Regions from separate parts of the Pseudoalteromonas sp. RB2-MNA-CIBAN-0110 genome, predicted to be linked through region 2. Evidence: predicted binding sites of a transcription regulator. Region 2 holds the regulator's gene; each other region holds the start of a gene.
What was found. Region 2 encodes FliA, which starts transcription of late flagellar genes. Its sites were predicted from a motif close to CTAAAGNTNNNNNNNNNNNNGCCGATA; they were not measured.
Positions count from the first base shown of each region.

Region 1: the regulator FliA is predicted to act here: its motif matches at 8,162-8,188, upstream of AAEY68_RS19405 (DUF5610 domain-containing protein).
Region 3: the regulator FliA is predicted to act here: its motif matches at 4,443-4,469, upstream of AAEY68_RS06040 (DUF4402 domain-containing protein).

Region 1 is NZ_JBEOOQ010000054.1:15,513-26,400, forward strand. Features, by position in the region: gene AAEY68_RS19350 (type II secretion system protein M) at 1-377, shown strand, start outside; gene AAEY68_RS19355 (type II secretion system protein N) at 381-1,139, shown strand; gene AAEY68_RS19360 (UPF0149 family protein) at 1,162-1,749, shown strand; gene AAEY68_RS19365 (hypothetical protein) at 1,777-1,983, opposite strand; gene AAEY68_RS19370 (hypothetical protein) at 1,983-2,342, opposite strand; gene ccoG (cytochrome c oxidase accessory protein CcoG) at 2,631-4,061, shown strand; gene AAEY68_RS19380 (serine/threonine protein kinase) at 4,148-5,122, shown strand; gene AAEY68_RS19385 (thiol:disulfide interchange protein DsbA/DsbL) at 5,157-5,780, shown strand; gene AAEY68_RS19390 (thiol:disulfide interchange protein DsbA/DsbL) at 5,797-6,435, shown strand; gene AAEY68_RS19395 (2-thiouracil desulfurase family protein) at 6,495-6,947, shown strand; gene trmA (tRNA (uridine(54)-C5)-methyltransferase TrmA) at 6,958-8,055, opposite strand; gene AAEY68_RS19405 (DUF5610 domain-containing protein) at 8,218-9,357, shown strand; gene murI (glutamate racemase) at 9,423-10,223, shown strand; gene AAEY68_RS19415 (RNA recognition motif domain-containing protein) at 10,186-10,665, opposite strand.
Region 2 is NZ_JBEOOQ010000010.1:67,519-78,406, reverse strand. Features, by position in the region: gene AAEY68_RS07440 (protein-glutamate methylesterase/protein-glutamine glutaminase) at 1-971, opposite strand, end outside; gene AAEY68_RS07435 (chemotaxis protein CheW) at 1,030-3,237, opposite strand; gene AAEY68_RS07430 (protein phosphatase CheZ) at 3,253-4,026, opposite strand; gene cheY (chemotaxis response regulator CheY) at 4,044-4,427, opposite strand; gene AAEY68_RS07420 (RNA polymerase sigma factor FliA) at 4,468-5,178, opposite strand; gene AAEY68_RS07415 (MinD/ParA family ATP-binding protein) at 5,205-6,065, opposite strand; gene flhF (flagellar biosynthesis GTPase FlhF) at 6,058-7,539, opposite strand; gene flhA (flagellar biosynthesis protein FlhA) at 7,561-9,672, opposite strand; gene flhB (flagellar biosynthesis protein FlhB) at 9,745-10,875, opposite strand; gene fliR (flagellar biosynthetic protein FliR) at 10,885-10,888, opposite strand, start outside.
Region 3 is NZ_JBEOOQ010000007.1:91,330-102,217, reverse strand. Features, by position in the region: gene AAEY68_RS06055 (hypothetical protein) at 1-2,424, opposite strand, end outside; gene AAEY68_RS06050 (fimbrial biogenesis chaperone) at 2,459-3,289, opposite strand; gene AAEY68_RS06045 (DUF4402 domain-containing protein) at 3,299-3,781, opposite strand; gene AAEY68_RS06040 (DUF4402 domain-containing protein) at 3,785-4,387, opposite strand; gene AAEY68_RS06035 (SPOR domain-containing protein) at 4,503-5,057, opposite strand; gene AAEY68_RS06030 (SPOR domain-containing protein) at 5,428-6,111, opposite strand; gene galU (UTP--glucose-1-phosphate uridylyltransferase GalU) at 6,815-7,693, opposite strand; gene AAEY68_RS06020 (thymidylate synthase) at 7,717-8,568, opposite strand; gene lgt (prolipoprotein diacylglyceryl transferase) at 8,579-9,382, opposite strand; gene AAEY68_RS06010 (sulfite exporter TauE/SafE family protein) at 9,396-10,205, opposite strand; gene ptsP (phosphoenolpyruvate--protein phosphotransferase) at 10,296-10,888, opposite strand, start outside.

The DNA.
Region 1 (10,888 bases), on a different contig from region 2:
TAATGGGAATATTTCGACCATTAAATAATGCGATAGAAAAGGCACAGCAATCTCAAATTAAACAACAAGAGCTATTAGCTTGGGTTGATGACAGTATTATTAAACTAAAGGCTGCGGGTAACACCCGTGTTGCTAGCAATGCAAACTTAAGCCAAATTGTTAATTCTACACGTGGGCGCCATCAAATAAGTATTAGTAAAATGCAGCCAAGTAGTGATTCGCTACGTTTGACGCTCGACTCTGTAGAATTTAATCAGTTAATAGAGTGGTTAGATGAGCTAGTGAATCAGCACGGCTTAAAAATTGAAAACTTAGATTTGAGCCGCGACGATAAATCAGGCTATGTGCGTGTAAGCCGTTTAGTATTAGAGAATTAATTAATGAAAAAAATAATAACGTTATCGGCTGTCTTTTTAATTAGTTTTATTGTGTTTTGTGTTATTAAATTACCAGCACATATTGCACTAGATATAGCAAAACCGTACTTTCCAAAGCAATTAGAAGTAGGCCAAACTGTAGGCACTGTTTGGCAAGGTCAAATGATGCAAGTTCGTTTTGATGGTGAACAGTTAAATAATGTGCGCTGGGACATTGCTGGCTGGAAGTTATTTACAGGCAAGCTAAATGCGAATGTGAAGTTTGGTAATGCACGAGAGCGTAGTGATATCTCGGGTTATGCTGATGTAAGTTATGGGCTTTTTAATCAGGAAGTTAAAGTGACTGACGGCCTAGTGCGCTCAACAGTAGAGCGTGCAATGCAGCGCGTGCAGCTTCCCCTACCTGTAACCGCTAAAGGGCGTGTAATTTTAGAACTTGATGAATACAGCTCAGGTGCACCTTATTGTGATTCACTAAAAGGTGAAATAGCGAGCCCTAATATTGACGTGCAAGGCTTAAATGGGTGGTTTAATATTGGACCTCTGGCTGGTAAGTTAAGCTGTAAGTCGGGCGATATTGCTATATTAATTGACCCAGATAATACGCTTGGCCTTGAGGCAGATGCTACACTTAAAGCTAATTTCGACTTTAGTGTGGCAGGTTATGTAAAACCAGATGCTAGCTTACCTAAAGACGTACATGATGCGGTTAAATTTTTAGGCCGACCAGATAGCCAAGGTCGTTACCCGCTCAACTTTTAATGTTTGAATATAAAGAGTTTTAATGCAAATACCCCAATTTACTGAGCTGCACGCAAAGCAGCTCAGCACATTTTTAAATACCCAATCTCAAGCAATGACCCTTCAACAAAGCCAAGGCTATTTATTTGGCGTTATTTGTTCGCCCAATCCATTAGATGTGCATGAGTGGCTTGAGCAGATATTACCAAATACAGCTAATGATTTAGATGAAGAAGTACTTTTCTTGTTTATGGCGCTATATCATAAAATTAGTGAGCAAGTATTTGAAGCTGGATACAAATTACCTAACACATTTGATGCTGAATTTTGTAAGTCATGGAGTAAAGGTTTCTTAGTTGCAACCAAAGCTTACGCAGAGCCTTTGTTAAATGCACCGCAATTAGACACTGACTTTAAACAAGCATTAGAAAGTGCGTTAAGTACATTAAGTTTTTTTGCACTCGACCAGCTAGCAATAGCTCAGATTGCCAAACAAAATAACATGACTATAGAAGCCTTGTGTCAGTACCAATATGAATCAATGGGTGACTTTGCATTAGGGTTTGCTGAACTAATTGAAGTGGTCGCAATTAATAGCGGCTTGGTAACCGACGAGAGTTGGGAAGAGTAATTATTAATACCAGGCGCTTAGTTTAATCTAAGTGCCTAGCTCTAATATAATATCCGTACAGCCTTGTTTGCACTTTACTATGCCTTTACCAGGTTCACTGGTGGCTAAATTAAGTGTTAAAACCCCATTACACTTCTCACACTTTAACGTTTTGCCTTGTGCTAATTGCTTGAGCATATTGCGTTGTTTATGAAATGAGTCGCTTGCTTTTTTATTTAATCCTGAAAAATCCACTACTTTGCTCGCTTTTGCTCTAATGCTTCAGTCACTATTTTACATACCGTATTTAAACGATCGCCATAAAAATAAAGATTTAAGTCACGTTCACGACAATAACGTAGGTGAAATAACTGAACAGAGTCATCTGTTGTAAACGTTTTTTCTACGTACTCACCCTCAGATTCAGACAATTTAAGTTGAGTGCTGATTCTATTTTTAGCCATATTTGCAGCAGGGCTTCTGTTAACCTTACTTGCATCACTTAAAAAACCAATGCCTTCACCTAATAACCTTTCGCGAGGTTCTTTTATAAGCGGATGATCGATTGTAAAAAAGGCAAGGATCACAACTACCAAAATAATAAATTTTTTCATGGATACGTAAACCTTGATCTAAGTAGGGTTGAATTACCATGCAGTGTAATAAACTGCATTTTAAAAGCAAGTAACTGGGATGAATAAATTATTAGCGATCTATGCCAGTAATTTTAACCAACATTGTTATAATGGTTAACAGCAGTCAGATATTTCTGAAATATCTGAAAGTATTCGAGAAGGCAATTTATTAAAGTAAATCTGCCTAGCAAGTAACTTGCTAGCTTTAAGTATAGAGTACTTGAGTATTGCTGGATTTTTATTTCCAAGCGGCGTTGAGGAACTTCGATGGACAAGCAAATTAAAGTAAAGAATATCCCTGTAGAGGTGAAAATCCAAAAACCGGATTTAAGCCGTCAAGATGATAGGTTCAATCCCCGAAATCGTATTTATGTGCGTGCCGTAAAAGGCCTACATCAATTACTTAGGCAGCGCATTGGCTTTTTAGGCCTACTTGCGTTTATGTTACTTCCTTGGATTAATTTTAACGGCCAGCAAGCAGTGCTGTTTGATCTAATTGGTCAAAAATACAATATTTTTGGTTTAACGCTATGGCCTCAAGATTTTACCATATTAGCGTTTATTTTTATGCTGGCAGCATTTGCGCTGTTTTTAGTGACCACCTTCTATGGACGGGTGTGGTGTGGCTACACATGTCCGCAAACTGTTTGGACCTTTATTTTTATTTGGTTTGAAGAAAAGCTTGAAGGCACGGCTAATCAGCGTAAAAAACTCGATCAAAGACCCATGAATTTTGACAAGTTTTGGCGTAAAACGGCAAAGCATACTAGTTGGGTATTGTTTTCGTTATATACCGCTATTTCTTTTGTGGGTTACTTTACGCCAATCAGAGAGTTACTTCCTGATTTTGTAACGTTTAACGTGGGTGGTTATGCACTCGTCAGTATTATTTTCTTTGCTGCGTGTACCTATGGTAATGCCGGTTGGATGCGAGAAATTATGTGTTTACACATTTGCCCTTACTCTCGTTTTCAATCAGCTATGTTTGATAAAGATACATACACCGTAACGTACGACGAAAGCCGTGGTGAAAGCCGTGGTCCTCGTTCACGTAAAGTAGATCATGAAGATTTAGAGCTAGGCGACTGTATAGACTGTAACTTGTGTGTTCAAGTGTGTCCAACAGGTATTGATATTAGAAATGGGTTACAAGCTGAGTGTATTAACTGTGGTGCATGTATTGATGCGTGTGATGGCGTAATGGATAAAATGGAATACCCGCGTGGGCTTATTTCATATACGACAGAGCGAAACCTCGAAACCCCAGAAAATAAAACGAATCCACTACGAGCTAAAATCATTGGTTACACGGTCATACTTGTTGTGCTTACGGGAGCACTTGTAGCTAATATAGCGCTGCGTAAAACAATGGACTTTGATATCATTCGTGATCGAAACCAATTATATCGTGTCGATTTTGATGGTTTAGTAGAGAACACCTATACATTAAAGGTAATTAATAAAGCGCAGTACGAGCAAACCTTTAATATTAAAGTGCAAGGGTTAGATAACTTTAAGTATATTGGTAAGCAGTCATTTACTGTGCAGGCAGGGCAATCTCATAATGTGCCATTGTCGCTTGTAATGGACCCTTATGATTTGAAGGTGTCTATGACAGAGTTTAACTTTGTGCTTTCACCGGTAGATGAGCCGGATGAGACAATATCGCAGTCGAGTAACTTTTTTAAAGCGCGATAATCACAACCTACCTTAAATAGGTAAGTTGATATAGCAATTAACAAAAGCGGGTATATAACCCGCTTTTTATTTTATATAAGAAGAGTATGAGTAAATTTAGTTTTATTGACTTAACACCTGACCTAATACTCGATGCAATAGAAAGCGTAGGTGTGTACGCTGAATCTGGTTTGTTGGCACTCAATAGCTATGAAAACAGAGTGTACCAATTTAAAGCCGATGATGGACTGCGTTACGTAGTGAAGTTTTATCGCCCAGAGCGCTGGAGTAAAGAGCAAATTCAAGAAGAGCATGATTTTGCATTTGAACTGGCAGAAGCGGAAGTGCCTGTTGTTGCCCCTATTTTATATAATGGGCAAAGCTTGTTTGAACACGAAGGTTATTTGTTTGTGTTGTTTCCAAGTGTCGGCGGGCGTTTATTTGAGGTTGATAACTTAGATCAGCTTGATGTAATGGGGCGTTTAATTGGCCGTATGCACCAAGTAGCTAAAACAAAGCCTTTTACTTATAGGCCAACAGTTACTTGCGAGGAGTATTTACATACAGCCAAAGTTCATCTTCAAAAAAGTAACTTAGTGCCTATGGGAATAAATACTGCCTTTTATACTATTTTAGATTTAGTGATAGAGCAGGCGCAAAAACAGTATAAAGATGTGCAAAGTATTCGCTTACATGGTGACTGCCACGTTGGTAATATTTTGTGGGCAGGTGATGCGCTCATGTTTGTTGATTTAGATGACAGCCGCCAAGGTCCTGCAATCCAAGATTTATGGATGATGCTCAGTGGCGATAGAGCGACGCAACTGTTACAGTTAGACACCCTTGTGAGTGCGTATGAAGAGTTTTGTGATTTTGATCACTCTCAACTCAAATTAATTGAACCGCTGCGAGCGATGCGTATTATCCATTATATGGGATGGGTAGCTAAACGATGGAGCGATCCTGCCTTTGTGCGGAACTTTACATGGTTTGCTGATGACAAATACTGGGAGCAACAAATTTTAGCACTGAAGGAGCAACTTGCAGCACTGCAAGAAGCACCGTTAAAGTTATTGCCGTAATATTTTATTTAAAGACAAGTACAACGAGATACAAATGCTTAAAAAATTAAAACTGAGTTTATTACTTTTATGTTTACCATTTGCAGCACTTGCTGCACAGTTTGAAGTTGATAATCAATACACTGTTATTGATGTAGACAAAAGTACATCACCACAAGTAACCGAGTTTTTCTCATTTTACTGTCCACATTGTTTTAAGTTTGAACCAGTAGCAAAAGCAATTGAACAAGGCTTGCCAGAAGGCGCGGAGTTTATTAAAAACCACGTGAACTTTTTAGGTGGCGTGTCGCCACAAGCACAAAGTAATTTAAGCTTTGCCTACTTAATTGCTAAGCAGCATGGTCAGGCGCAGAGTATTAGCGATCAGATTTTTAAAAGTATTCATGTTCAGCGTGCTCCTTTAACTGAAATGAAAGACGTTAAAAAATTACTTGAAGTAAACGGTATTGATAGCGCAACGTTTGATCAAGAAATTGCAAGCATGCCAGTTATTTCGGCTGAGCAAGCAATGCAAAACAAACAAAATAAATATTCAAAATTAGGCGCACTTACAGGTGTACCTACTTTTATTGTTAACGATAAATATAAAATAAACCTCAACACCATCAAAAATCAAAAAGAACTTGATGAGTTAGTAGCGTTTTTATTAGCACTATAAATTTCGGAGCATAATAATGATTAAATTAGTTAAAGCAGGTTTGCTTGCAGTACTACTTCCTATGGCGGCAACAAGCTTTGCAGCAACGTATGAAGAAGGCGTGCATTACGACGTTGTTTCTGAGCGCGCAACTAAAAAGCCAGAAATTAAAGAGTTTTTCTCATTTTACTGCCCTGCATGTAATAACATGGAAGCACTAATTGGTGAGTTTAAGCCTAAGCTTGATAAAAACGTTAAATTTAAAAAGAGCCATGTTGATTTTGTAGGTGTACGCGACCCAGAAAACCAACAGATGATGAGCCAAGCACTCGCTACTGCAGAAGTGCTTCCGCAAAAAGATAAAATTGTCTCTGCAATCTTTAATCATATTCATACAAAGCGCGCTAGTTTTAATGAGCTTGCAGATGTAAAAGATATATTTGTAGCGCAGGGCGTTGATGGCGATAAGTTTGATAAGCTGTTTAAAAGCTTCTCGGTACGTACGCTGAGCTCTAAAATGAAACGCGATCAAGACTACTTTAAAGAAAAAGGCGCACTACGTGGCGTACCTACATTTATTGTAAATGGTAAGTATAAATTAAACCTAGGTCGTGAGTCGGGTATTACTGAACCAGAAGATATTAGCAAACTGATTAATTACTTAGCTAACAAGTAAGTTTAGCTAAAACTAAAAAAGCTCCTTAGGGAGCTTTTTTGCTTTATAAGGATGTAGCTATGGAAAAAATATTAGTATCGAGTTGCTTGCTAGGGCATTCTGTTCGCTACGATGGTAAAGGACATGCAATTTTACATCCACAGCTTAATTTGTGGCAAAAGCAAAATAGATTAATTATATTTTGTCCTGAGGTCGCTGGTGGGCTTCCTACCCCTAGAGCTCCTGCTGAAATAATACAGGGGAGTGTAATTACTAATTTAGGAGAAGATGTAACAGAACAGTTTCAAACTGGAGCTAATATAGCGCTAGAACTTTGTAAAAAGAATCAAGTGCGTTTTGCTCTACTTAAAGAATCGAGCCCTTCTTGCGGACGAAATACAATATATGATGGAAAGCATCGCGGAGTAAAAATCGAAGGACTAGGTTTAACTGCAGCATTATTAATAAATAATGGGATTCAAGTATTTAGTGAAGAGCAAATACCAGCACTTATAAAAGTACTGGCACTTTAATTTTGGCTGGTTATTTGCGCTGCAAGAAAACACCCGACTCAATGTGATGTGTATATGGGAACTGATCAAATATAGCAAAGCGCTTAACGTTGTGCGTACGTGTTAGGTGATCAAGGTCACGCTCAAGGGTTTCAGGATTACACGATATATAAATTATGCTTTCGTAGTTAGCCACTAAGTCACACGTTAATTCATCCATGCCCGCGCGCGGTGGATCAACTAATATGGTTTGGCAGTCATAGCTTTTAAGGTCAATACCGTCTAAACGAGAGAAAGTACGCTCGCCATTCATTGCTTGAGTAAACTCTTCACTAGACATACGAATAATATCTAAGTTCTCTACGTTATTTTTAGCAATATTGTATTGAGCAGAATGAACAGATGATTTTGATATTTCTGTTGCTAATACTTTATTAAAACAGCCCGCTAACGCAATTGAAAAGTTACCGTTACCGCAATACAGTTCTAATAAATCATTTTTAAGTGGTTTACATAAATCTTGCGCCCACTCCAGCATATTAATATTTACTTTTGCATTAGGCTGAGTAAAGCTATTTTCTACTTGTTGATAAATAAGCTCTTGACCATTAACTGTTAAACGCTCAGTTACAAAGTCATCACCCAGCACTTCTTTTTGTTTGCGAGCACGACCGATAAAGTCAATTTTGTATTTACTGCTTAGTTTTTCTTTAAGCGCTTTAATTTCACTTAACCATTCATCATCAAGTGGTTTGTGATAAAGCAAGCTTACTAAAATTTCACCGCTTAGCGTGGATAGGTAATCGATTTGAAATAACTTACGACGTAATATTTCACAAGGCTTAAGATGCTCAATCATCACCTGCATTATTTCACCAACTAGAGGCGCTGCTGGATCAAATGTATCAACACGGATTTTTTCTTTTGTTTGTTGATCAAACATAATGTGAAACAGATCGTCACCGTCGTGCCATACTCTAAATTCAGCACGTTGGCGGTAGTTAGTTGGCTCTGAGCTAAATACTTCTAGTTGCTCCACACCAAAACGTTGGAACTGTGCACTAATACGCTGCTCTTTTTTACTTAACTGCGTTTGGTACTGTGTGGTATCTATTTTAATAACTGCCATTAACGCTACTACCTTATCTAAGATCTGTTTATCGGCGCTATTGTAGGGAGCGCTGCGTATTTGTCTAGTTTTGGCTAGCATTTATGCTGTTTTATTGAACATTGTACTTTAGTTTTTATTGTTATAGCCGATAATAAACTACGCACGCTTAGGAGACGAATCATGAAAATAGGTAATTATGGCTTTACGCCAAACAACAACATCAATAAATTCAATAATAAAGCTGATATACAGCAACCTACAATTACGTCTCCTCAAGATAGCTATCAACAACGAGGCCGAGAGTTGGCCGCAAAGGTGCTTGGCGATAAAATGGCTGAGCAGCTTGGATTGCCTATCGCAGAAAAAAAAGCAGATAAACCACTATTTGATTTTGATGAAATAGTAAAAAACGTACTCGATTTTGTAAGTAGTGCTGTTAATAAAGCAAAAGCTAACGGCGCTGATGACGAAAAGCTCAAAGATATGTTAGGCGACGCGCGCAAAGGAGTCCAAATAGGGATTGACGACGCTGTTGATGAACTCAAAGGTACAGGCGTATTTAATGATGACATGGAAGAGGGGATTAATAAGTCCAAAGAGGGAATTTACAATGGGCTCGATAAGTTTGAAGAGTCGTTATTTAACCCACAACCAGCCAGCGTAAATATAAGCCAGGCTCAATATGTCAGTATGACGAGTAATGCAGAGTATAAATTTACCACCGCAGAAGGTGACGAGGTAAGTATTAGCTTTGCAGATGCATTTGAATCTCAGTCGGCAAGTGGCTATCAGCAAAACAATAATGGCGAGTCGTTTGCAAGCTCATCATCGCAATCTCGACAGGTATCATTTTCGATGTCGGTTAATGGTGACTTAAATGAGCAAGAGCAAGAAGCTATTAATGTAATGATGGAAGACTTACAAGATTTAAGTAAAACCTTTTTTGGTGGTGATTTAGATGAAGCATTTGAACAAGCGCAAGAGCTGAGTTTAGACAGCGATCAGCTGGTGGCTTTTTCTATGGATTTACGCCAAACAAAAACAATAGCAACAGTTAAAAGCTATGAAGAATATAGACCAGCACCAGAAAAACAAGTAGCGGAGGGTTTAGCTCCTTTTAATGACGACCTTAAAAATGCTTTTGAAAAAGCGGGTGAGCTTGGATTACAAAATCAGCTAGCTGGCATTCTCCAATGGTTAAATCAAGATCAGGAGCAAATAGATAAGTTAGTAGATTACACAAAGTCTATGTTCGAAAACCTTAATCAGTTAAATTCTGCGGCCGACAGGCTTACTGATTTAGAAACCACGCAAAGTTAAACTACTTTCTTTTATAAATACCTCATGGCAAACTGCCGTTCTTAAAGTAAAGTGGGAACGGTAGTTTGTCAGCGCATATAATGGTCTTTGATTCAGGTATTGGTGGAACTACTGTACTTGAGCATATAAAGCAAAGTATCCCCAATGCTCAGTACAGTTATTTTATGGATAATGCATTACTACCTTATGGTGCTCAATCCCAAAAAACCATCATTAACCGATTATGCTCACTTATTCATTTCATCAAAGCTAATACGCTTAATGTTGATTTAATTGTAATAGCGTGTAATACCGCTTCTACATCTGCACTTAGTGCTGTTCGCCAAATGACAGATATTCCTATAGTAGGTGTTGTGCCAGCAATAAAGCCTGCGGCAGAGTTAACACGTTCAAATCATATTGGCTTATTAGCCACACCGGCAACGGTCGCCAGTTCATACACTAAAACATTAATTACTGAGCATGCTCGTAATGTAACCGTTAATCTATATAGCAGTGTGGAGTTAGTAACTTTAGCTGAGCAATACTTTTTTACAGAGTCTTTGGATACAAACAAGTTGCATCAAGTGCTTGATGACCTACATATAGATAAAACTATAGATGTACTTGTATTAGGATGTACGCACTTTCCAATATTAGCAGAGCCTATTAGTCAGTATTTTGAAGGGAATGTAAAATTACTTGATTCAGGTGTAGCGATAGCAAACAGAGTCAACTACCTACTTAACCAACTTAACTTCTGTGTGAATAAACTAACAGACATAAAAAAGCCGCTGCAATATTATGCAACGGCTGATGTGTTTAGCAATAAGCTAGCGGTAAAGCTAGTTACACTGACTGATCCGTCTCAGTACGTAGAGCATTAGAATCATCTTCTTGTTTTTGTTTTGCTTCACGTACCTTTAAAGTACGTTGTTGGAACTCGCTATCGTTCAAGTTAGCAATTGCATTGTCTGCATCAGCTTGCGCCATTTCAACAAAACCAAAGCCACGACGCTTGCCAGTATTCTTATCCTTTAATAAACGAACATTGAATACTTTGCCTTGTTCTTCAAATAATGCACGAACCACACCTTCGTTTGCACGATAAGGAAGGTTACCAACATAAAGCGTTTTTGTTTTAACTTCAGCTTCTTCAGTCACATCAGATGACATTGCAGCAATAGCAATCGCACCTATTAATAAACCAGCACCAAATAGTAATGCAGGATTTAAAGCTAAGCCGCCTAAAGCGAACTCAACAACAACAAAACCAACTACAGCAAGAATAACAGAGAAGATAAAAGATTTTTGATCGGGTAATTTCATTTTAGATCTACCAATAAACAGGAAATAAACATTAATTTAACATTGTGAACTTGCTATCTTAACGTCTAAATCAAACATAGCAATGATATTTGTATTAAATAATAAATAAGAGCACAAAAAAGCATCATCTTAGGAAGGTTTTCATATGGTTTTACATGGTTTTGTTCTATTTTTGTTCGAACAGTAAAAAGATCTAAAAAAAGGGTTGATCTGTTTTCGGATC
Region 2 (10,888 bases):
AAAACGATAGCAAGCACATCGCCTTGATACGTTTTTGCTGCACTGGCAAACGTTACATCTACACTCGGTTTATAACTTATTCTCTCGCTATGATCTTCAAATACGCGCAGTATTCTATTTGCACCACGCCCTTCTACCATCATCTGCTGTCCGCCAGGCGCTAAATAAGCCGTTCCTGGTTGTAAGCGGTCACCTTGTTGTGCTTCTTTCACTTTTATTTGGCACAAACCGTTTAAGCGCGCTGCAAACGCGGGTGTAAATGCAGCTGGCATGTGCTGAATAAGTAAAATAGGATGAGGAAAATTAGCAGGCAATTGAGTTAATATAGTTTGTAGTGCAACAGGGCCACCTGTAGAAGTGCCAATAGCCACAAGCTGGTATTGCTTTCCACTTGCTCGCATTGAGGCAACATTAGAACCTGACGGTGTCGTAGGGGCTACTCTTTGAAAGCTTCTATCGGGTTGTTTTATCGAAGGCGTTAGTGTGTTTGTTCTTTGCGAAAGTGAGCTTGTTATCGGTTTAGTTGATATTACCGGCTTAGGTGGTGTTGCAGATTTAAACGTTCGCGGTAAACGTCTTCGCCCTATATCTTTCACTTTATTTTGCAAAAGCTTTATAGCGTCTTCATTATTACGAGCGATATCTTCAAATTTTTTCGGTAAAAAATCCATTGCTCCAGCATCTAGCGCATCAAACGTTGCTGTTGCGCCATCACGTGTTAGTGATGAAAACATTAAGATAGGCGTTGGATTACTCGCCATTATCTCTTTAACTGCGCTAATACCATCAAGCACAGGCATTTCGACATCCATAGTGATCATATCTGGACGTAGCTGAGCTGCTTTTTCAACAGCTTCTCTGCCATTCACAGCAAAGCCTATAACTTGTATATCGCTATCTTGCTCAAGAATTTCGCTTACTCTGCGGCGAAAAAAGCTTGAATCATCAACAACTAAAACTTTAACGGCCATTTAGCTCTCTTATTAAATTTATGCGTAGGTATATATTAAATATATACCTACTTTATTATTAGCCTGCGTAATGTTTTAACATGTTTGGAACGTCTAAAATCAGTGCAATGCCACCATCCGAAGTTATTGTAGCACCTGCCATACCTGGTGTTCCTTGAAGTAACGCATCAAGCGGCTTAATCACTACTTCTTCTTGGCCAATTAATGAGTCAACAACAAAACCAATTTGCTGCGTACCAATTTGCACAATAACTACATGGCCTTTTGCTTTTCGCTGTGAACGATCTGAGCCTTTAACTAACCAGTGCTCGAGGTAGAATAACGGTATTGCCTTTTTACGCACAATAATTGTTAATTGCCCATCAACCACATTTGTTTTCGTTAAATCTAAGTTGAATATTTCACTAACACCTGCAAGTGGTAACGCAAATGTTTGTGCGCCAACAATTACCATTAAGGTCGGTAATATGGCTAAGGTAAGTGGTACTTTTATCTCTAAAATAGTACCTACACCTAACTCAGATTGAATACTTACAGAGCCGTTTAATTGGGTGATTTTAGTTTTCACCACATCCATTCCAACACCACGACCTGAAATATCAGATATCTCTTCTTTTGTAGAAAAGCCAGGTGCAAAAATTAGGTTGTATGCTTCAGTGTCAGAAAGTCGACTCGCTTGATCGTGATCGAGCACGCCTTTACTAATTGCTATTTTTTTCAGTTTCTCAGCATCCATACCAGCGCCATCATCTTTAATGGTCAACAAAATATGGTCGCCTTCCTGAGACGCTGATAAAGTAACATTACCTGTTCTAGGCTTACCGGCAGCCTCACGAACAGCTGGCATTTCAATACCGTGGTCAACTGAGTTTCGAACTAAATGCACAAGCGGATCGGCTAGTGCTTCCACTAAGTTTTTATCTAAATCGGTTTCTTCACCTACAAGTTGTAAGTCAATGTCTTTGTTTAAGCTGCGTGCTAAATCGCGTACTACGCGAGGGAAACGACCAAATACCTTTTTAATTGGTTGCATTCGCGTTTGCATAACCGCGCCTTGAATATCAGCAGTCACTACATCTAAGTTAGAGATTGCTTTACCCATTGCTTCACTGTCTGAATTGGTCGCTAAACTAACCAAACGATTTCGCACAAGTACTAACTCACCAACCATATTCATAATTTGGTCAAGTCGTTTTGTATCTACGCGAACTGTCGTCTCTGCTGCTGGTGGCGCTGATTTTTTAGGCGTTGCTGGCGCTGCTTTAGCAACCGGTTTTTCTACCGGTTTAGAAGCGGGTGCTTTTACAGGTTCTGGTTTTTTTACAGGCACACTAGCTTTTGCAGCTGGTTTAGCTGGGATATTGGGCTGTTTCACAGCTGGAGTGCTTTCTATTGATTTAGGTGCAGTGCCTTTACCATGAAGTTCATCAAGAAGCGCTTCAAATTCATCATCACTAATTTCATCATCTGATGAATTAGCAGTATTTGACGCTGGTTTAGCTGGTTCTACAGGTGCTTTAACTACACTACTTTGCTCAGGTGCTTTACTCGCAACCTCACCAAAACTGCCAACTCCATGTAACTCGTCTAATAAGCTGTCAAATTCATCATCAGTAATATCACCATTAAAATCACTACTACTTGCTACTGGCTTTTCAACTGCAGGACCTTGTCCTTTACCGTGTAGTTCATCAAGTAAGTTTTCAAATTCATCTTCAGTGATTTCGTTTATTTCAGCATCACTAACCGAAGGAGTTCCACTAAACATTTCATCAAATGCAAATGGATCTTCCTCATCAGCTATTGGCGTATCAACTACTTGATCAAGAGGTTGTTCAACGTCAGTTTCTGAAGCGACTCCGTTAAGCTCGGCTTCTGTTGGAGGTAGGCCCAAAATATGGAGGGTTTGAAGTAACTCAGGATCTGCTGGTTCCGGCTTATCCCTATTTTGGATAGTCGCGAACATTTCATTAATGGTGTCGAGCGCTTGTAAAATAACATCCATTAACTCTGAATTGACCGTTCGCACGCCTTGACGTAGTAAATCAAATACGTTTTCAGCGCCGTGGCAAGCATCAACAAGTTCTGTCATAGCTAAAAAGCCTGCACCACCTTTTACAGTGTGAAAGCCTCTAAATATGGCATTTAGTAACTCGGTATCTTCTGGATTATTTTCCAGTTCAACTAACTGTTCAGATAAAAGCTCTAGGATTTCTCCTGCCTCTACAAGAAAGTCTTGTAAAATATCTTCATCGACTTCAAACATGCAGTTACTCTCCTCTTAGAAGCCCAAACTTGATAAAAGATCATCGACTTCATCTTGATCAGACACAACATCATTACGCGATTCTTTATCAATAATAGGGCCTTCAGGACCTGCTAAAGTTTGTGTGGCAACTGGTTCTTTTATTTTTTGTTGTTCTACTTTATTCGCTGTGTTGTCACTGTCATCTTGTTCAGCAAACGCTGTTAAAAGATGAAGTAAGCTTTCTTCTACTTCTCTAACAAGTTCTATAACACGGCGAATAACTTGACCTGTTAAGTCTTGATAGTCTTGAGCCATTAGTACATTTGTCATTAAGCTTTGAAGCTCATCCGTTTTATGATGAGAGTTATTCATAAACTTATCGATACTATGGCAAAGTTGTTTAAACTCACCAAGCTCAATCTCCCGACTCATTAAACGATCCCATGTCGGTTTGATATGAGATATTTCATCTGCAAGTTGCTGTGCTATAGGTAAACTAGCCTCAACAGCATCCATTGTTTTATTAGCCGCATTTTCTGTCATTTCTATAACATAATTAAGCCGCTTTTTAGCATCTGGAATCGCATCTGTCGTTATGTTAGTTAAGCGAGTATCAAGCTCAAAGCTTTTAAGTGCTTCGTGCAGTTGACGAGTCAACTTCCCAACTTCAGCAAATAATTTAGACTGCTCTTGCGAAGCTGTCTCTAAAATCAACTGATTAGCTTTATCTTGCTCATCGTTTTCTAAATAAATGACGAGTTGACGAGCTTGTTCTAACGTTATTTGAGGCGCAGCTGGTGCTGACATAAGCCTCTCCCCCATCATTAGCCTAAGCGTTCAAATACTTTTTCTAATTTAGTTTTTAATGTTCCAGCCGTAAATGGCTTAACAATATAACCATTAACGCCAGCTTGCGCTGCAGCTATTATTTGTTCTTTTTTAGCTTCTGCCGTTACCATCAGTACAGGGATATGTTTTAACTTATCATCTGCACGAATTGCTCTTAGAAGGTCAATACCTTGCATTCCCGGCATATTCCAATCTGTAACCACAAAATCAAATACTTGATTTTGTAACATAGGCAAAGCTGTAGACCCGTCATCAGCTTCTTGAACATTAGTGAAACCTAAGTCACGTAATAGGTTTTTTATAATTCGTCTCATCGTTGAAAAATCATCAACTACAAGAATTTTCATGTTTTTATCCAAAACATCCCCCAGTGAGGTATTAACCTTAGTTTACTTACTACTAGTTTATCCAGTCATTGATTTTAGCTTTAAGCTTAATCATCGCCTGACCATGTATCTGACTTACACGCGATTCGCTTACATCGAGTATATGTCCTATTTCTTTTAAATTCATTTCATCGTTATAGTATAAAGAAAGTACCATTGCATCACGCTCTGGTAATGACTTTATTGCATTTAGTAAAGACTCATTAAACCGATCATTTTTAACATTATTAAAAGGTTTGTCTAGCGCTAAATCTTGGCCTACGGGAGTGATAACATCCTCATCTACACCAAGGTCTTCTATGCCTAATACTTTACTGGTATTAACATCATTTAAAATATGATGGTACTCATTGAGTGAAATTTCAAGTTTTTCAGCAACTTCTGTATCTGTTGGTTCGCGATTCAGACTGCTTTCGAGCCCAGTAATTGCTTCTGCAACTTGTCGGCTTTTACGGTGTACTGAACGAGGAGCCCAATCACCACGGCGCATTTCATCAAGCATAGCCCCGCGAATACGAATACCGGCGAAGGTTTCAAAGCTTGCGCCTTTTGTTGCATCAAAGTTTTTTGAAGCTTCTATTAAACCTATCATTCCTGATTGAATTAAATCATCAAGCTGAACGCTAGGTGGTAATCGAGCAATTAGATGACATGCCACTTTTTTAACAAGTGATGCATGTTTCTCAACAATCACATTTAAGTTTTGTGTTGATTGATATCCCATAGCTCTATTCACCAATGTTGTCATAATTAGCCGTTTACTAGTTTCTCAATGAAAAACTCTAAATGCCCAGATGGTTGATTTGGTATTGGCCATTTAACTGCTTTTGTCGCCAGCGCTTTAAACGCGAGAGCGGCTGGCGAACTTGGAAAGAGCTCAACAATCACCTTTTGGCGACGTGTTGCTTTGCGCATATTTTCGTCATAAGGAACCGTTGCTACTAGCTCCATTGAAACATCTAAAAAGCGATCGGTAACTTTAGATAGTTTTGCAAACAATTCAGTGCCTTCACGCATGCTGCGGACCATATTGGCAACAATTTTGAACTTATAAACACCGTGCTCGCGGCTTAATACTTTAATAAGTGCGTAAGCATCGGTTATTGATGTTGGTTCATCGCACACTACAACCATTACATCTTGTGCTGCTCGTGAGAAGCTTAGCACCATGTCTGAAATACCAGCGGCTGTATCTACAATTAAAATATCAAATTCGGTATTCAATTCGCTAAATGCACGAATTAGCCCGGCATGCTCAGATGGCGATAATTCAACCATACTTTGCGAGCCCGATGTAGCGGGTACAATTTTAATACCAGCAGGCCCTTCAACTAAAATCTCGTCAAGCTCACATTCACCTGACAAAACGTGTGATAAATTGCGCTCTACACGTAAACCAAGCATCACATCACAGTTTGCTAAACCTAAGTCAGCATCCAGCACTAATACTCTATTACCTTGTTGCCCTAGTGCAATAGCGGTATTTAGAGAAACATTTGTTTTCCCCACCCCACCTTTACCACCGGTTACAGCGATAACTTTTACGCCGTTGTTATTGTTTTGACTCATTTTGCGCAGGCCGCTTGCTTGATCTAATACTGTGTTAATCATACATCCCTACTGTACTTGGCGCCACTGCTTGGTGCCTTGAATGTTGTGCTTTTGTTCTTTTTAAATATAACTGCTCAGCCTTTTTCACTAGTTTTTCAGCATTTGCAACACGAATATCTTCTGGCACTCGTTGACCGTTAGTAAGATACCCTATTGGAAGGCGATTTTGAATCGCAATACTAATTATCTCACCCAAACTTAATGATTCATCTAACTTAGTGAAAATACAACCACTTAACTGTACTTTTTTAAAGTGACGTACTGTTTCTTGTAATACATTAATTTGTGCCGTCGCGCTTAGTACTAAGTAACTGCGAATATCCACACGTTGGTTACGCATTAACGTGTTTAACTGCTCAGTTAAACGTAAATCTCGCTGACTCATACCTGCTGTATCAATTAATACTAGACGTTTATTTCGTAAATGATATAAAACTTCAGCTAATTCATTAGCATCTTTAACTTGCTTTACACCACAACCAATAATACGGCCGTAAGTAGCAAGCTGTTCATAAGCACCAATTCTGTATGTATCAGTGGTTATTAAGGCCACTTTATCAGCGCCATATTTTTGTGCGCCTAACGCTGCAAGCTTAGCAACTGTTGTTGTTTTACCAACACCTGTTGGACCCACTAACGCATATACACCACCTTGGCGAAGTATTTCATTATTGGTTGTTTGCATTTGATCTTCGACCATCGTTAACAACGCTTTCCAGCCTTGCTTACGAGATACATCATCAGGTACAAAACATGCCATTTGTTGCGCTACTTCTTTATCAATACCCATACCGACTAAGCGGTCAACCATGCAAGCGCGTGTTGGATCGCGACGCGCCATATCTTGCTGCATTAAGCCTGATACTTGATGCTCAAGTAATTGACGAATTGCGTTCATTTCTTCACGCATTGTTGTCATTTCTTCGCTTTCATTATTGGGTGTTTGTTGGCGAGCAGTTACTGGACTATCTGAATCATCAAAGTCGCTGTCTAAATCATCAAAACCTAAGCTATCCGCTTGAGTTTGTGGACGAACTGGCGCTGCATTTTCAGGAGCAAACATATTTTTAGTACGCTGTTCCATAACTGGTTCTTGATAGTTATCGGTAGTATCAATACCTGATTGTGAAAACATTGATGCAAGTTCAGGGGAGCGAGGACGCGGTGATTGGCGCTCTAATAAGGCTTGTAGGCTGTCAGCCACTTTTGCTTGCGGCTCTGGTTTGGCACGCTGAGGCTCTGGTTTTACAAAATTATGTACACTTTGCTGTGGTGCTTGAGCACGCGGCTCTGCAGGGCGTTGTGGTTGCGCTGCTACTTTAGGGGCTGCTTTGTCATAATCAACTGCCGCTACAATTTCTACACCGTTAGCCAGCTTCTTATTTGACATAATAACCGCATCAACACCTAACTCATCTTTAACTTCTTTAAGTGCTGTGCGCATATCTTTAGCAAAAAAACGTTTAATTTTCATGATTCAACCCCTGTTAAAATCTTATTGTTGGCCTACAGAGCTAACAATCTTGATCTGTCTTTCGTCTGGTACCTCTTGATAAGACATCACTCTCAATCCTGGAATGGTGTACTTAACAAAACGAGATAACACAGTGCGTAACATTCCTGACGTTAGCAATATAGAAGGTTCACCGGCCATTTCTTGATTTTGATGCGCTTGTGTCAATGACACTTGAAGTCGCTCTGCAAGTCCAGGCTCAATACCGGCACCTTCATCGCCTGCATTTTGTAATGACTGATGCAACATCTGTTCCAACTCAGGTGCCAAGGTTATGACAGGGATTTCTGATGACATACCAACCGCATCTTGAACAATTAACCTACGCAGAGAAATACGCACTGCAGCCGTTAATACATCGGGGTCTTGGCTACGCGGACCATACTCAACAAGGGTTTGAACAATTGAGCGCATATCGCGAATAGCTACACCTTCATTCAATAAATTTTGCAGTACTTTTACAATTGCAGTTAATGGCAACACATCAGGTACTAGTCCTTCTACTAAGCGAGGATGGCTTTTAGCAAGCATATCAAGCAGGTTTTGAACTTCTTCATGCCCTAGTAACAACGCCGCACTGTTAGTTAATAACTGGCTAATATGAGTGGCGACTACCGTGGCTGAATCTACAACGGTATAACCTAGTGATTGCGCTTCATCTTTTTGATCAGGCTTGATCCATACTGCATCAAGGCCAAACGCAGGATCTTTAGTTTCAACCCCTTTAATAGGACCAAATACTTGCCCTGGGTTAATCGCTAGCTCGTCGCCATGTTTAAGTTCGCTTTCACCGGTTGAAACACCCATTAGCGTTATTCTGTAAGCATTTGGATCAAGCTCTAAATTATCGCGAATATGAACAGGTGGTACTAAAAAACCAAGTTCTTGAGAAAGCTTTTTACGTACACCTTTAATACGATTAAGTAGCTCACCACCTTGAGATTGATCTACCAACGGAATTAATCTGTAACCTACTTCTAGGCCAATTACGTCAACCTGCTGAACATCATCCCAACCAAGTTCTTTTTGCTCTTGTTTATTGGCAATACCTGTTGCAGCGCTTCCGCCACTGGCGGCTTCTTCGGCTTCTGCTGCAGCGGCTTTTAACTTAGTTTGCTGTGTGTAGTAAGCTAAATAACCCAATAACGCACCTAAACTTAAAAAAGCAAAATGCGGCATACCAGGCACTAAACCCATGATGATCAAAATACCTGAAGCAATAAAGAGTGATTTTTCGTTACCTAGTTGTTTCTTAAATTGGTCACCCATATTGAGCGACTCATTTTGACGTGTTACAACAATCGCGGTACCAATTGAAAGCAGTAAAGAAGGGAGTTGAGCAACTAAGCCATCACCAATGGTAAGTAATGTATATACTTCCATTGCGTTGCCAAAACTCAAATTATGTTGAATCATACCGACAAATAAACCACCAACAATATTGATGATCAATATAACAATACCTGCAATGGCATCGCCTTTTACAAATTTACTCGCACCATCCATTGAGCCGTAAAAATCAGCTTCGCGAGTTACTTCCTCGCGGCGGTCACGCGCTTGCTCAGCACTGATAAAACCAGCGTTTAAATCGGCGTCAATTGCCATTTGTTTACCCGGCATTGCATCAAGGGTGAAACGTGCAGATACCTCAGAAATACGCCCAGCACCTTTAGTAATTACCACAAAGTTAATAATGATCAGAATTAAAAATACGACCAAACCAACAGCGTAGTTACCACCAATAACAACTGAGCCAAACGCTTCAATTACTTTACCGGCAGAATCACCACCATTATGACCTTCAAGTAATACAACTCGAGTGCTGGCAACGTTAAGCGCTAAGCGCATAATCGTAGCGATTAGTAATACAGAGGGGAATATACCAAACTCAACCGGCTTCATCGTGTAAACAGTCACGAGTAAAACCACTAATGCGAGGGCAATATTAAACGAGAAAAGGATATCGAGTAAAAATGGCGGTAACGGTAAGATCACCATTCCCAAGGCTGCAAGCACAAGCAAAGGAGTACCTACCCCTTTGGCATAGTCTTTTTTGTCTCTGTTAAGTTGTTGTAATACCGCTTTAAAACTCATAATTCTACAATTTCAAAAAATTGACACTACGTAGAATTTGCAATAACTATTCCAAGTTACTCAGTTAACGGTCTAATACTTGTAGGCATCGGGGATTGGCAGCTTTTTATTGAGCTTAGTTGGACGTTTACCGCGCCCTTTATTAAAGCGCTTAAGCTGAAATACATACGCTAAAACTTGCGCTACAGCAGTAAATAGCTGATCGGGTATTTGCTCTCCTACTTCAGCCGTATGGTAAAGCGCTCGGGTCAACATAGGGGATTCTAAAATAGGTACTTCGTTCCCTATTGCTACTTTTCTAATTTGCATCGCCATTTCATCAATACCTTTAGCAAGTACTATAGGCGCACCTGCGCGCTCTGTATCGTATTTTAATGCTACAGAGTAGTGAGTTGGGTTGGTAACAATAACATCAGCGTCAGGGACATCTTGCATCATACGGTTTTGCGACATTTGCCTTTGTGTTTGCCTAATACGCGCTTTTATTTGTGGGTCACCTTCAGAGTTTTTATACTCATCTTTAATTTCTTGCATTGTCATTTTAAGTTGTTTGTTATGGTTATAACTTTGAAATGGTGCATCAATAGCCGCAATAATAATTAAAGTGCACGAAAGACCTAAAAACATCCAGCCTAAAATCTCTAAGGCATGAATAATATTACCCGGTGCGCTTTCTAAACTTAAATGCAATATTTCATCAAAATAAGTATTAATTAAAAATATAGCAAAACTTGCAACCAAACCAAATTTTAAAAGTGACTTTACAAGCTCAATAGCCGCTTGCGGGCCAAACATACGTTTAAAGCCTTTCATTGGCGACATTTTACTTGCTTTAGGTGCAGCGGCTTCCCAGCTAAAATTAAAGCCACCTAGTAACGTATTACCAATAAATGCAGCCAAAACTATAATTAATACAAACATAGCCATAGGAAACATTAAAGCGTCTGCAACCTCTCCCCATACGGCAAACATTTTAGTAGTATCAAAGGCTTCGTTGCGATTTAAGCTAAGGGTTCGGCCCATTACATTGTATAAACCTTTGCCAATTTCTGGCCCATACATCAAAAGCGATATAGCCGAAAAAATAAGTACAAACATGGTACCTAGCTCTTTTGAGCGCGCTATTTGGCCTTTCTTTTTAGATTCTTCAAGCTTTTTGGATGTGGGTTCTTCTGTTTTTTCTTGTCCTGAGTCTTCAGACATGACTTTCTCCTAA
Region 3 (10,888 bases), on a different contig from region 2:
TGCAAAGGGTTGGATCTGTGTTGTATCACCTTTTTGTTGATAAACAACTCCCTCTACTTCACTGGCATTATTTAATGCGAAGTCCATATACTCTACAAAACCAGCCCTTGGTGTAATAGAAAAACCCTCATTAGCTGGTATTAAAAACGGATCTTCAAAACTATTTCTATCCAGTATTATATCTGTTGTACGATTTGCTGGCATTGAAGTTAATAGCGCAACGCCGTGTTCGTCTGTAATTGCTTGACGATAATTGTGAACGCCTTTTACTTTTACGCCGGCAACGCCGTGCTCATCATCATCCATAATACCGTTATTATTTTGATCTAAAAATACGCGTAACATTAAGCTACCCGTGTTAGTTAAGGTGCGCTTAGAGACAAAATATGTATTATGTTCAACATCAAAACCTAAGCTAAAACGGCTATAAATGCCGAGCCGCCAATCATCGTTACTGTTGTAGTTTAAGTTACTCGTTAAACTAAACTTGTCGCTTTGCCAATTGAGCCCTAATTCGGCCGATTGAATATTATTACGAAGTGAATCAGTTAAAGTAAGTTCCGCTTGTAAATCTCGGCCCAAGTTGCGGCTAAACTCAGCCTCGTAACTAACAAGCTCACTTACTGGCGATATACTATAATCTATACCAAACCTTGTGTAGGTTCTCCCAAAGCGCTTTTGAAAACGTGTTGTTCCAAAAGTACTCTTAGAGCTATCGTCTTGTTGCCACAGCAATTGGTTACTTAGTGCAAATCCTGAGTATGAGTAGTTGAACTGGTTGCGTACTTGTTTAAAGCGCCCTCTAGTATCACTATCGTCATATAGGATGTTATTTTGATAAGAAAGGCGTCCATAGGTATTATTCATTAGCCCACCAGCTAAATTTATTTGGTAGCTGTTAAAATCTTGCTGCTGTTCGTCTGTACGATTTGTAGCGCTAAAAAGTAGTGATTGTTCGGCAATTTGAGTTCGGGCTGTAAATTCAAATTCTTGTTCATTGTTATTATTTTTTTCAACATTCGCATTTAATAATAATCGGTCAAATAAGCTTATGTTGGTACCAAATGCATACTTAAGTAAATCGTCATCTGTGTTTTTTTGACCTGATGTAGCAGTGTATACAGATATATTATCTGTAAGCCCTTGCTCATATCTACCCGCAATTTGCCAACCCTGCCCCTGCGAGCTTGAAACATTGTTATTTAGTAATTGCTTGCCTTGTTCAGTAACCGACAATTCATAGTTACCTTGTCCCTGCTTAAGTTGATTTCCGTCCACAAAGTAATAATCACTTTTACGCTCAACTTGACCTTGAGGCCCATAAAAAATAAGCTCAAAATTATTAGCTCCGAATAATAGGTTTATATTATCAAAAATATAACGCCCATCTGCGAGGCTAAGCTGCTGGTCTATTAATATTTCATTACGGTACAGTTCTACATCCCAACCTGGCTGTATAGCACCGCTTAAGTTAACTTGATTATTGACTATTTTTCTATTGGTTACATTATTAGAAACTTTAACACCTCGGGCATACTGACTACTGTAGCTATTGCCAACTTGCGTGGCGATAACATCACCAAAAGATATTTCAGTAGGCATGAAGCTGTTTTTTATTTCTTTGTCTAAGTTTTGCTTTGTAAACGTTAACCTAGAGTTGGTAAGTAAGTCAGTACTTCGTCCAGACAAAAAATACTCTGCAGATAAATACGCAAAGTCTTGAGTGCCTAAAAGTGAATAGTTCGTAGAATGTCTATCATCGCTCGCGGTAAAATTTAGTTGTAAGTCGGCAACCGGAGAAGATAGCGCTTTATATGGGCTAGCTTTCCATGGCAGCGTAGGTGGCGATCTTTTGTTAGGTGATTTAAGGTTGCGCGACTGTCTGTATCTTTGTTGTTCAACCGGTAAGGGGCTATCTGAGCTTATAAGTAATTCTAAATCTGGGTAATCAATATTAAACTCTAGATTTAAAGCATTATGTAAACTTTGAATATCTACATAAATATCATCTTCAATGGTAATTTGATTTTTTGCTAATAAGTAGCTCTGTGTAGGACTAGTAAATACAGCGGGTGTAACCGCTGCATTTAGAAAAAGAGGTTGTTGATTTGCTCCAACACCTTGAGCAATTCGATTGCTAGCATCAACATTCATTGCAAATTGTAGAATATCAAATAAGTCGCTTAAACTAACTTGTACACTTTGCTCGCTTTTAATTGCTGCAACTTCACCTAAGTAGTATGAGTTTAAATAAAGCGAAAGTATTAATAACTCGCCTGTGGCGATTCGCTGTTGCTGATTTTCTTTGTTTTTATAATCAATTACTTCAACGGGCTTAGTTAGCTTTAGTTCAATTGCGCGTAGTGTTGTTAAAGCATCCTCCACGGAAGAATTAGGATTAGCTATTACACTATTACTAAGCAAACTACTTATGCTTAGTAATAGTGCATACAATAAATTATTTAGCGTCATTCACTGTTAAAACATTAAGTGATTGTGAGGTTAAAGGCAGAGTGTATTGTGCAAATGTAAGGTCTTTATATTCTTGACTGCCTTCATATTTAAAAATGACTTTTCCTGCTTTATCTAAATTTTTGTCACTAAATAAACTAAGGGTTACAAACGCATTATCTACTTCTGGATAAATACTTAAATTACCAATTTCTGCAATTTTAACTTGCTCGTTATTACTATCAACAAAGTAAGCACTTAATTTACCGTAGCTACTAAACTTACCTTCTCGTTTTATATTCAATAAAAACTGAGGACGTTGATTGCTTTCATTTAGCACTAGCTTAGCTTGTTCTATGGCAACTACTGGCTGTTTAATGTCTTTACGTAACAAAATAGGTATACTGTAGCTCATAATCATATTAACTTTTATTGAGCTTGTTTTATTAGTATTTTCACCAGGCAATGCTTGAAATAGAAGATGAGAGCGGTACTCACCAGAAGCTAGGCCTTTAGGTTTACGTATTGCTATTTTTACTGTTTGTTTTTCACCAGGTGCTAAACGCATTTGTTTTGGTGACAAACGTGCCATTGAACTTAAACTTTCGCTTGTAGCCTCTGCCAACTGTATGTAGCCACCGCTAGGTTGCGCTTGCTTCTCACTCCATAAAACACGATATGTTTGATATTCATCACCCGTATTAATTACGGTAACTTTAGCGGTTCGTTGACGTTCATCAAAACTAATACGGGTTGGAGAGATAAGTAAATTTGCGTATGCATTTTTTCCTAAAATACATACACTCAGTGCGAGCAGCACTACAACTTTATAAAGCATGTTTTTCCTTTAGTAATCAATCGTAATTTCTAATTGGGTGTCAGTAATAAAACTACCATCTAAGTAACTTTGGCTAGTCCCTGTCGTTATTAAACGGCCACCTACTTTGAGTAAAAGCTCTCCAAACTCATCGCTAGTTTGCGTTCTTGGTAAATCCACTAATACAACCGAAAACTTGGCACTATTAGCTCCTAGCGCTTCACTTTGCAATGTAGAGTCACTCGTTTTGTTAAACGATATTTGAGTAAGGGGAGGTAAATCGGTAAATAAAAGTTCTGCGGGATTCCCCTCAGTTAATACGTAAATATTACCAAATGTGGTTGTTTCACCTTCATGGCTAATGGTTATAGAGCTTAAAGTATTATTTTGAGGGATAACTAAAGTGCCAAAATTAAGCGCTTCTTGTTGTATGCTTGCGCTATAGGCTTGCTCGCTAAACATTAACGAAAGCCAAGCAGAAACATACAAAAAGCGCATTGTTTGTTTAAACACTAATTAATATGACACTTCAATATTAAAGCTACCAGAATACTCACCATCAGGGTAATCCACACTTGATGCGTTTGATGAAGTAGAAAGAGTCGCGCCTATATTAAATGATACAGCGCCATCAACGCCAGCTTGTAGGTTGGGCGTAGCACTTGTATATAATCCACCAGCATTAGTACCGCTCGTTATAAAGTAAGTCCAAGTACCTACAGTAAAATCAGGTTCATTTAACCCTTGACCAGCTAAAGGTTGTACTAAAGTATTTACTGGGTCGCTAATGGTTAAAATAGAATTTGGTACTACATCTGACACACTAAAAGCACCCGCTTCACCACCTTCAATTATTGATATAGTTGCCACATTACCAGCAGCGTCGTCTTGCGAGGTAACATTAGTTGCATCAGGATCAGGATTAATTGTAAGCGTAGCTTGCAGATTGCCTGTAGGATCTGAAATAGCACGAATAGTACCAAAATTTAAATCGTTATCTTTTGTGAGTACTACAGCATTTTGTACCGTTACTTTCGCTTCAAATGACTCTGTAGCAGCATAAGTGCTAAACGAGCTGACCACGGTGGCTACAGCTAATGCAGATAAATAAAACTTCATGCTAAATCCTTATAAGAAAATGGGCTTTATCAAATATTTGCCCAACTATAGTTAGTATCGACTATTAGTACAAATACTTTAATACTATATAAGTTTAAAAGGCCTAATTTATTAATTATATTGGCTTTCCGACAAAAGCAGCAATATTACATGCTTGATCAAGCTGATTAGCTAAATAACAAAACGCACTTACTTGAGCATCGTTTTTAAATGGACCTACACGTAATCCATACAAAGTCATATTATTATTTTTACGTTCAAACATAGTAAAATTAAATTGAGTAAATGCACTGGGGTATAATTGCTTAAGCCTTTCGACTCTTGCTTTAACAAGCTCTGGCTTTAAATACCAACCAAGCTGTGCTCCAATTTTAGTTTCATCTGTTAAGGTGAGTTCTGAATTTTGTAAGTTTGGTGTTTTTACTTCGGGAGTGTTATTTAGTGCCGTCGGTTCCAAATTCTGTGAAGGCTGATTACCATAGGTGATATCGGTTTTATTTTGCATGAGTAAAGGAGGGTTTTCAGTTAATTCACTTCGAGACGATAACGCCATAATTAACAGCTGTAAATCATCTTCCATAGCAGTTAAACGACCAATGCTTTCTTGCTCTAAGTGCCACTGCGAAACATACTCTTTTAGTTGTTTATCAGTAATTAAAGAATGCTGCACGCTCTCGTTATTTACAGTTGCGCTGCTACATCCATATAAATAAAAAGATAAGAATAAAACTGATATTAAATGACAAGACTTAAAATACCGCATTGCAAAAGCACTCTACTAACCAAGATAATAAATCAAAGCAAATTTTGCGCCACTTTATAGCAACTTTTTAATTAAGTAGTCTATCTTGAAGTAAGAAAAGCCATATCGATAACAAGGCAAAATTTCATCATTTAGTTGGTATCACTAATTGCTGCTGCATTGCCCTACCTCCTGCATTCATGCAGTCGTATATCAAAAATTATTAGCGAAGTTAGCATCAGGTCTAATCCTTCAAATTGATTAGGTATTATTGCAGATTGATATTACATACTGTGAGCTAAAGCTTTACTGGCTTATCAGTGTAGTTACTTACTATGCAATCGAGTTTATATAACTTGAATACGTCACAGTCTGCTTTTGCATTTTTAAAGTTTTGGTAAGAGCCAAGTTTTAGCCTGTAAAACATTTTGTCGTTTATTTTGGCGGTTTCTACGTTAGTCAATATTTTGTCTCTAAACAACGGTGCTGCTTTAGTATTTAGCTCTTGCCATGCTTTAGCCACACCTTGCTCTGAGTCAACCGAAGCTACCTGTAAAGCAAATACATGTTTAGGTTTATTTAATTTTACAGTTTGTTTTTTATTACTGTAATTTTGTTTAACTTGTTGGCGTGACTTAACATTGCGTGTGTTACGTGGTGAGCGTACAGACTTGCTGCTATACCCTTGATTAGACTGTGCAATAGCTTTACTGTTTATAATATCGATATGATTTACGAGGTAAGTTATTTCTTTTTCTAATCTTAAAATTCGCTCTATGCCTTCACGAGCTTGTTGCCACTGCATTGCGGCATCTTTTAGCTGTGCAAGTTCAAGGGCTGTAATTGATACGTAGTCAGGCGAGTTACTTTGAGGTTGTTCATCAATGGTTTTTATTTCAGGCGAGACGCTGCATGCTGTACCAAATAAAAGCATTAGCAAGCTAAGTAAAAGCCCAATGTTATTTTTTTTATATATAAACATGTATTAGTTGTCCTGAAAGCAGTGTTTTTACACTACATTTCAGTTAAACATTCTCACAAGAAAGCGTTTAACTTTATTTAAGCTGTGAGCTATAAAACTTAGCTCTTCGCATGCTTGTCAGTATTTCGTAAAACACAACGTTGCATACTCCATCCCTTCCTTGAGAGCATTATTTAATACAAATTCAATGCCAATTAACACAAACTTTACAACATAAATAACAATATGTCTGTAATGACTTAAAAAATTTTATTTTAGAGCTATTCCTTTTCTTATTTTATTCTAGGGCCTGTTGACCTTTCAGGATTAAAATTTGTTCAATCTAGGGGCCATTTAATCGCGGCGCGAGGTTTGTAACCTAGTGGGCTCGATAACTGCTCCTGCGTTATTCTACTGGCTTACATCCATGTAAGAATAAGTAAAAACCGAGTAAAGCTTCCGCGTCCTGCTCACGCCCCTTACCTACATCCATGTAGGCAACAAAGAGTAAATTGCCCCGAGGCAGAACCCTTCGGGCAGCGCATGTTTGGCATTTATGCTACGTTATCGCCTATTTATGGGGAATAACCACACTACATAGGCTCTGCCTTGCTTAAATACCAAACAGCCTGCTGCAAATTTAACCTCGAAAGATAAACAGGCCCTGATAAAACTCATAAAAAAAGGCGCCGATATAGGCGCCTTTCATGTTTTACGTTAACTGTTAAATCAGTTTTTTAATAAATGATTTTAATTCATCGGCAAATTCATCGCGACGAAGTGCAAACTCAATCGTTGCTTTTAAGTAACCAATTTTACTTCCACAATCGTGGCTACGGCCTTTTATAGCGTATGCATCTACTTTTTCGTGTTCCATTAACATCGCAATTGCGTCAGTTAATTGAATTTCGTCGCCTGCACCTTGCGGAGTTTTTGCAAGTAACGGCCAGATATTTTCGCTTAATACGTATCGACCCACTACAGCTAAGTTTGATGGAGCTTCATCTACTGGCGGCTTTTCTACCATATTAAGAATTGGCGAGCTTTCACCTTGCTTTAAGTCAACATCACCTAAATCAACCACACCAAACTGGTTCACTTGTGCCATTGGTACTGGTTCTACCATAATTTGGCTGTGCTTAGTTTTCTCAAAATTAGCGATCATTTCTGCTAAGTTATCTTTTTTAAGATCGCTCTCTACATCATCAATAATTACATCTGGCAAAATAACTACAAACGGTTCGTTACCAATAATAGGCGCTGCACAACTAATAGCATGGCCTAAGCCTTTTGCTTCACCTTGGCGTACGTGAATAATGGTTACGTCTTTAGGGCAGATTGCTTGCACTTCGGCAAGTAATTGCCGCTTAACACGCTTTTCTAAAGTAGCTTCTAGTTCAAAGCTCGTATCGAAGTGATTTTCGATTGAATTTTTACTTGAGTGCGTTACTAACACTATTTCTTTAATTCCTGCAGCAACGGCTTCGTTTACTACATATTGAATTAAAGGACGGTCTACCACTGGAAGCATTTCTTTAGGAATTGCTTTAGTGGCTGGTAACATACGAGTACCAAGGCCCGCTACTGGGATCACTGCTTTCATTTTATGTTTTCCTTAATCTTTTATTATACTGAAAATGGATATTGAATCGCTTCATGGCATTGATAGCCTGTTACTTCAAAGTCGTCTCGTGTTACCCACGTTTCTATGTCTTCTAATGATTTAATTTTTGGATTAATTTTTAACTGAGGTGACGCAAATGGCTCACGCGTTAACTGCACATCTCGCATCAGTTCAAGTTGGTTTTCGTAAATATGTGCATTAGCAATTTTATGATACGCCTTACCCGCTTTGTGGCCGGTAATTTGAGCCACTAACGCAAGCAACACAAAACACTGAATTTGATTGAAATTAAGGCCAAGCGGTACATCACAGCTTCGCTGGTATGACGTTAAGTATAGCGTATCGCCAAGTAGTGAAAAAGTGTGCGTATGCATACACGGGCGCAAACAACCAAGCTCAAACTCACCTGGATTATAAAACGTGATTATTTCACCACGGTCATCAATGCCATTTTTTAAGTTATCAATAACTTTGGAAAGCTGATCAAGCGTTGAGCCATCTGGACGTTGCCAACCACGGCCTTGTACGCCATAAACACGCCCCATGTCATCCTCACCTTTACGGTTAGGGTTATTAAGCCATGCGTTATTATCGTTCGCGTTGGCATCCCATGTTTTACAGCCAATCTCACGAAACTGCTCAGCGCTGTCGTAACCGCGTAAATATCCTAGTAACTCAGCAATCGCTGCTTTGTAGTAACTTTTGCGCGTCGTGATCATTGGAAACTTATTATTAGCCACATCGTATTCTAAATCGGCATTAATAACGGTTAAACAACGCGTACCTGTACGTTTGTTCTCGACCCACTGACCTTCGTCAACAATACGCTGACATAATTTTAAATATTGTTTCATGCTTTTCTTATTATGCCTTAGCTGTTTTAACGTGTTGTGGTTGCTTATATGCCCAAATTAATAAACCTAAACCACCCACTATCATAGGAAGTGACAATATTTGTCCCATTGAAATAAAGTCGGCAAATAAACCGAGTTGTGCATCGGGTTGGCGGAAATATTCAATACAGAATCTAAACACGCCGTAACCTAATAAAAATACACCGGCTACGCTGCCTGCTGGACGTGGTTTTTTAATAAACCATTGCAGGATTAAAAACAGCACTAAGCCTTCAAAAAATGCTTCGTATAATTGCGATGGGTGGCGCGCAAGCGGACCGCCCGTTGGAAATACCATTGCCCATGGCACGTCGGTAACTCGGCCCCATAACTCACCGTTTATAAAGTTACCAATACGCCCTGCTAAAAGCCCTACAGGAACCAGTGGTGCAACAAAGTCGCCTACTTGAAGCAGTGACTTTTTACGCGTCCACGAAAAAATTGCGACGGCGGTTATAACGCCAAGTGTTCCACCATGGAACGACATACCGCCCTGATCTATCCTAAATAAATACAGTGGGTTTTCTATAAAATAACTAAACTGGTAAAACAATACGTAGCCAATACGCCCACCTAGTATTACCCCTAACATGCCGTAAAACAGTAAATCGCTTACTTGGTCTTTAGTCCAACCCGAATTTGGCTTTGATGCTTGACGATTAGCAAACCACATCGCAAATGCAAAACCTATTAAGTACATTAAGCCATACCAACGTACGCTTAGCGGTCCAACAGAAAAAATAATTGGATCAATTTGAGGAAACTCAAGTGCCATAAAAAATAAACCTTTAGCTAAAAACCATTTTAATTGCGATAACTACAAGCAGCACCGCGAAAACTTTCTTAATTGTATTAACAGGTAAATAGTGAGTTGCTTTGGCGCCAATGGGCGCAACAAACCACGAGGTAATAACAATCCCAAATAATGCAGGTAAATAAACAAACCCGGCAAAACCATGCTCTAAATCGGTAACATGCCAGCCTGCGCTGATGTAACCAATAGAGCCAAATAACGCAATAACAATTCCGCACGCTGCCGCGCAGCCAATTGCTTTTTTTATATCAACCGAAAAATAATTAAGCATAGGTACTATTAAAGCTCCGCCGCCAATCCCTATTAAACCTGATAACCCGCCCATTATTGCAGAAACGCCTCCTAAAATAGGACCAGCCGGCAACGGTTTTTCTGACATCGGTTTATTACGCGCGGAGAGCACCATTCTTGCTGCAATAAATACAACACTTATAGCAAACACTGTACGTAATATTTGTTCAGGGATTAAACTTGCTGCAAAGCCACTAATAAGTGCACCTAAAGCCACACCCGACATAACCCACGGGGCGATTGCCCAAGGCACATTATCATTTTTATGATGAGCCAGCGCTGAAGACGTTGAAGTAAATAAAATAGAAGCGAGTGAGGTTGCAATAGCAATTACTAATACATGATCAGCCGACGTTACATTAAATGAGAGTAGCAGAGTGCTTAGTACTGGAACGATAATTAAACCGCCGCCAATGCCTAGTAACCCAGCTAAAAACCCAACAATACAGCCTAGTAGTGCGCAGCTTGCGACTAACAAACCTAAGTCATACATAGTAATCTCAAATACCCTTTTAAGGTTTATATATTAAAGGATTATAAAACTAATAGCATCTGTGTATTGCAATTAATTAGGTGTACAAGCTTATTTGGGGGTGTAAAACAAATCACCTAATTTATGCTCTAGCATAAAGCTTCGCGTTAAACGTAGTACTTGTTTGGCAGTGGATTGCGCTAAACATTCACTTAGTAGTTGTTCCATGTCACTGACATTTAAACGCCTAAGTACCCACTTCACTTTATTAAGCGATGATAAGTTCATACTAAGGCGTCTGTAACCCATGGCAATAAGTAAAATAGCCCCTTCAGGATCGCCGCCTAGTTCACCACACAAACTAAATGGCAGTTCATATTGCTCACATTCGTGCGCCACTTTATTTAGTACTCTTAGTACACCTGGGTGATAAGGGTTAAAAAGTTCGGCTACACGTGCGTTAGCCCTGTCTACTGCTAATAAATACTGTGTTAAATCGTTACTGCCTACTGAGCAAAAATCGACTTTTTTTGACCACTCTGGAAGCATAAATACACTTGAAGGTACCTCCAGCATTATTCCTATGTCGGGTCTTTCTATAGTTTGCTCTGGGTATTTTTCACTTAACTCAAAATAAGCCTGTTCAAATAACGCAAGTGACTCGTCCACTTCTTCAGTGCCACTGATCATAGGGAGCATTATTT